2 regions of the Thermasporomyces composti genome follow, and region 2 is predicted to be linked to the other one. Evidence: riboswitches for the same ligand, from Rfam matches in the RefSeq annotation. Region 2 holds a riboswitch; the other holds the start of a gene.
The links. Region 2 has a riboswitch for thiamine pyrophosphate ahead of thiM (hydroxyethylthiazole kinase). Riboswitches for the same ligand answer to the same signal wherever they lie in the genome.

Region 1: another riboswitch for thiamine pyrophosphate. It lies ahead of DFJ64_RS00660 (ECF transporter S component); the one in region 2 lies ahead of thiM (hydroxyethylthiazole kinase).

Annotation. Positions count from the first base shown of each region.
Region 1 is NZ_QTUC01000001.1:151,961-154,411, reverse strand. Features, by position in the region: gene DFJ64_RS00665 (ABC transporter ATP-binding protein) at 1-777, opposite strand, end outside; gene DFJ64_RS00660 (ECF transporter S component) at 774-1,394, opposite strand; TPP riboswitch at 1,511-1,628, opposite strand; gene DFJ64_RS00655 (TIGR03085 family metal-binding protein) at 1,812-2,447, opposite strand.
Region 2 is NZ_QTUC01000001.1:737,121-739,571, forward strand. Features, by position in the region: gene thiE (thiamine phosphate synthase) at 1-450, opposite strand, end outside; gene thiM (hydroxyethylthiazole kinase) at 453-1,256, opposite strand; TPP riboswitch at 1,248-1,355, opposite strand; gene DFJ64_RS03210 (electron transfer flavoprotein subunit alpha/FixB family protein) at 1,423-2,388, opposite strand; gene DFJ64_RS03215 (electron transfer flavoprotein subunit beta/FixA family protein) at 2,399-2,451, opposite strand, start outside.

The DNA.
Region 1 (2,451 bases), 590 kb from region 2:
GACGGTCGTCGCCGGGCCGTCCGCCAGCAGCTCTCCTTGCCGATCCAGGACGATCACCCGGTCGACCAGATCGAGCCAGTCCTCGACACGGTGGTCGACGACGACGAGAGTCGTTCGCCGGTCGTCCACCAGCCGGGCGATGGTCGACCGCACGAGGGTGGCGCCCTCCGGGTCGAGGTTCGCGGTGGGCTCGTCCAGCAGCAGAAGCGAAGGCTGCAAGGCGATGATGCCGGCGAGGACCAGCCGCTGCTTCTCGCCGCCGGAGAGCCGGCCAGTGGGGTGATCGCGGTCGTAGGGGAATCCCACGCGAGCGAGGGCGGCGTCCACCCGCGGCCAGATCTCTTCGGTGGGCACGGCGTGGTTCTCCAGCCCGAAGGCCACGTCGTCACCGGCTCGCGCCATGACCAACTGCGTCTCCGGGTCTTGGAAAACCATGCCGATCCGGTCACGCACGTGCACCGGGGGCGCGTCGTCGACCAGGAGCGTTCCCTCCGTCTCACCCGCCTGGTCGGTGTCGAGCAGCCCAGCCAGGCCAGCGAGCAAGGTGCTCTTGCCCGCGCCGGAGGGCCCGGCGAGCAGCACACGCTCGCCGGGATCCACCGACAGGTCGAGATTGCGGATCGCCCACGTGGTACGCCCGGCGTGTCGGTAGCCCCATCCTCGAGCCGCGATCCGGGCCGGCGTGCGGCGTGCCGCACCATGATGATCCCGACGCGGCCCACAGTCCTCGCGTGTGCCTGGGTCTCGAACGAGCTTCTGGCTCAGCCCGTACCTCATGTCGCCGACTGCTCACGGCCAGAGGCGAAGGGCGCCAGCACGCCGGTGCGAGCCAGCGCTCGGACCAGGAGGAGGCTTCCGCCACCCGCGAGCGCCAGGCTGCTGAGCACCACGAGGACGCCGTAGACGAGCATCCAGCTCGGTGCCCACCCGGCGTTGTAGAGGACGTTGTCGAGGATCGCCGGGACGAGCCCCGCACCGACGCCCGCCAGGAGGGCGACGGTGGGACGCCACGAGCGATACCGGAAGGTCGCGTAGACCACTTCGGCGCCGAGGCCTTGGAGCAGGCCGTACAGGATGATCATTGTGGGCGCCGGCGCGCCGAAGAACACCGAGACGGAGGCGGCGACGAGCTCGGTGAAGACCGCGGCACCAGGCTTACGGACGACGAGACCGCCCAGGACGCCCGGTACCAGCCACATGCCGTACAGGAACGCTTGCGCTGGTGGGAACCCGGTGAACACAGGGCTGGTCGCCGCCCACAACGCGTTCCAACCGGCGAAGACGACGCCGAACGCGACCCCGATCACGGCCGCGACGATGATGTCGACGGTACGCCAGCGGGTAGGAGTGGCCGACCCGCCACTCCGTGTCCCCGCCGTGCTCTGCGGACTCATCCGATTGCCCTCCCTGCTGCGTGCAGGACGGCGGGGAGAGCGAAGGTGACGAGATTCGGCGACATCGCCGCCACACCCGCCCCCTGCTGGTGAGGGAGGGTGTGTGGCACGTCGCCGTGCCTGACAGCCCGACTCCCTGCGCTGGCATTACCCAGATCAGGTTCATAGGGTCTGCGGGTCGCCACAACGGTGGTCCCGCACTCTCAGCGCCTACGCGCTCCCCTGTCGTCTGCACACTGTGTGGTTGAGTGTCGGCGCCTCGCGCCGTGTGGGCGACCGCGCGAGGCGCGGCGCCCTGGGCGAAGGGTAACACGGGGTGCGACTCTCGCCGATGTCCAGCGGCGGACAGGCACCGCCCGTCAAGTCGGGTTGACCTCGTGCACACGACGGGACCGGTCGGAGCGTGGTGCGCTGCCGCTACACGCCGAGCGGCGCGTGGGCGAGGGCCTCGATGGCCTCCGAAGGACCGCGCAACGCGACGTCCGCGACCGACGTCCGGCCGAAGGCGTAGAGCGTCAGCTCACTCGGCTTGCCCTCGAGCACCGCCGTCGGCTCGCCGCCTCGGACACGCACCGTTGGGCCGTCCGGTCGGACGAGGAGGACGCCCACGGCGGCTCGTCGGAACAAGAATCGGCCCGCGCGGGTGAGGCGCCGCCAGAGGAACTCCTCCAGGTCGTCGGGGAGCTCGCGCGGCTGCCACGTCGGCTGAGCGCGCCGTACGTCCTCGTGATGGACGAAGAACTCGGTCGTGTTGAGCTCTCGGTCCACAGCGCCGACCCGCGCCGGAGACCACCGTGGCGGGCCGCTACGAACCCGCTCCACGAGCGTCGCGTAGTCCGTTCGTCGCACGAGGTCGTCCATGGCCGCCTTGGTGCGGGGGGCCAGCGGGCCGAGCACGATGCCGGCGGCGGCGAGCACATCGCTCTCGCGGACCACGAGGTGCGCGGCGAGGTGAGCCGTCGTCCAGCCCGCGCACAACGTCGGGGCGTCGGGGCCGACAGCCATGAGCAGGTCGGCCAGGGCGTGACGTTCGGCGCGTGCGTGCTCGGTCATGCTC
Region 2 (2,451 bases):
GCCGAGGTAGTCCACGGCCGCGAGCTCGTCGCGGAGTCGGAGGGTGGCGGGGCCACTCCGGTGGGGTTCGTCGTGACCACCACCGTCGTCCTCGTACAGATCGGCGACGTCGTGGACCGACAGGCCAACGTAGGCGTCCGGTCCCACGATCTCGCGCGCCGCCGGCGCGGGAAGGTCCCTCTGCCCCACGTGGACGCCATCCGCGCCGACAGCCCTCGCGACGTCGGCGCGGTCGTTGATGAGCAACGGGATGCCCAAGCCGGACAACGCCTCACGCAGCCGAAGGCCGAGCTCCACCAGCTCCCGCGCGCTGGCGTTCGGGTCACGAAGCTGGACCACCGTCACCCCACCGGCCACAGCGGCAGTCACCGTGTCCACGACACCGCGCGCCCCACACAGCCGGGTGTCGGTGACGAGGTAGACGGACAGATCAAGCGGTGGCGCGGACATTGTCAATGGATCCTTGCCGCGCGTCGGATCGTCGCCGCGTCGACCGCGTGGAGCTGGTCCACCAGCGCCACCGCGAAGGAACCAGGTCGGGTCGCCCCCGACGCCTCCGCCTCCTCGCCCGCCACGGTGAGGACGACGGTGGCGGACGTCGCGGCCAGCAAGGGGTCGTCGACGACGGCGAGGAATCCCGCCACCAGCGCGCCGAGCACACACCCCGCGCCGGAGACTTTCGACAACAGAGCGTGACCGTTGGCCACTCGGACGGTCCGCTGGCCGTCGGTCAGGTAATCGACCGGACCACTCACCGCGACCGTGGTGCCGTGCTTGCCGGCAAGTGCTCGCGCGGCATCACCCGCGTCGTCAGGTGACGCATCGGAGTCCACGCCCTTGCCACCGAAGCGTCCGGTGAGCGCGAGCACCTCGGATGGATTGCCGCGCACGACGGTCGGCGCCCAGATGTCGAGCAGCTCCGCGGCCAGCGCCGCGCGATAGGGAAGGGCTCCCGCGGCGACCGGGTCGAGCACCCACCGACCACCGATGTCGCGCCGAGCTCGCACAGCGGCACGCATTCCTTCGGCGGTGGCGTGGGTGACCGTGCCGATGTTGACGAGGACCCCGGCTGCGGCTCTCGCCAGATCGCCGGCGTCTGGTCCGTCCACCATCGCGGGCGAAGCACCCACCGCCAACAACGCGTTGGCGGTCAGCGGAGCGGCGACGATGTTGGTGAGACAGTGAACGAGTGGCTGCTCGGCCCTCAGTCGCTCGAGCGCGTCGGCGACGTGGTCGGCCGTGAGAGTGGTCGGCATCTGCGACGTCCCTTCGCCAGCATGACCTGGATCAGGTTCGACGGGTTTGATCTCAGCCCCAGTCCCACGGCGGAGCCTGGGACACCCCGCGTCACATCACTGCCGACCGTACCCGAAAGGCGATCTCAACGCGAGCGGGCCAGGATCCAGACTGTGCCGACGGATGTCAGCCACGGCGACGGCGGATCTCCTCGATGGCCTGGGGCAGGACTTTGTGGAGATCGCCCACGACGCCGAAGTCGGCCATCTCGAAGATCGGTGCTTCGGGATCCTTGTTCACCACGACCACGGTGCGCGAGGTCTGCATACCGGCGCGATGCTGGATCGCTCCGGAGATACCGGCCGCGATGTACAGCTGCGGCGACACCGTCTTGCCCGTCTGGCCGACTTGGTACGCGTGGGGGTACCAGCCCGCGTCGACCGCCGCTCGGGACGCGCCCACCGCCCCGCCCAGCACGTCGGCGAGCTCCTCGATGAGAGCGAAGCCCTCGGCAGATCCGACCCCGCGACCCCCGGCGACCACGATCGACGCCTCCGTGAGCTCGGGACGGCCGGTCTGGGCGCGCGGCGACCGTTCGACGATCCGTGCCGCCTTCGCCGCCTCCGAGACCGTGACCTCGACCTTCTCCTCGACCGGTTGCGCGGGCGCCGGCTCCGGCGTGGTGGCGTTCGGCTTGACGGTGATGATCGGCGTGCCCTTGGTCACCGCCGCGCGCACGGTGTAGGTGCCGGCGAACACGGACTGCGTCGTCACCGGGATGCCGTCCTCGCCAGGCTCCACGTCGACCGCGTCGGTCACCAGCCCCGACTCGAGCTTGATCGCCAGCCGACCCGCCACCTCCTTGCCTTCGGAGTCGGAGGGCAGGAGGATCGCGACCGGTTGAGCTCGCTCGGCGAGCTGGGCGAGCGCCTCAGCCTTGGGAGCGACGAGGTAGTCGGAGAGCTCCGGCTGCTCCAGCAGATAGACCTTCTGGGCGCCGAACGCGGCGAGGGTGCTCGTGGCCTGCTCGTACCCGGCACCGATGAAGACGGCGGACGGCTCGCCGAGCCGGCGAGCGATGGTCAGCAGCTCGGTGGTGGTCTTGCGGACGGTCCCGTTGACGTGGTCGACCAGGACGAGGACTTCGCTCATGGCACTTCCCTCACACGAACTTCTGCTCGGCCAAGAACGCGACGAGCGCCCGTCCGCCGTCGC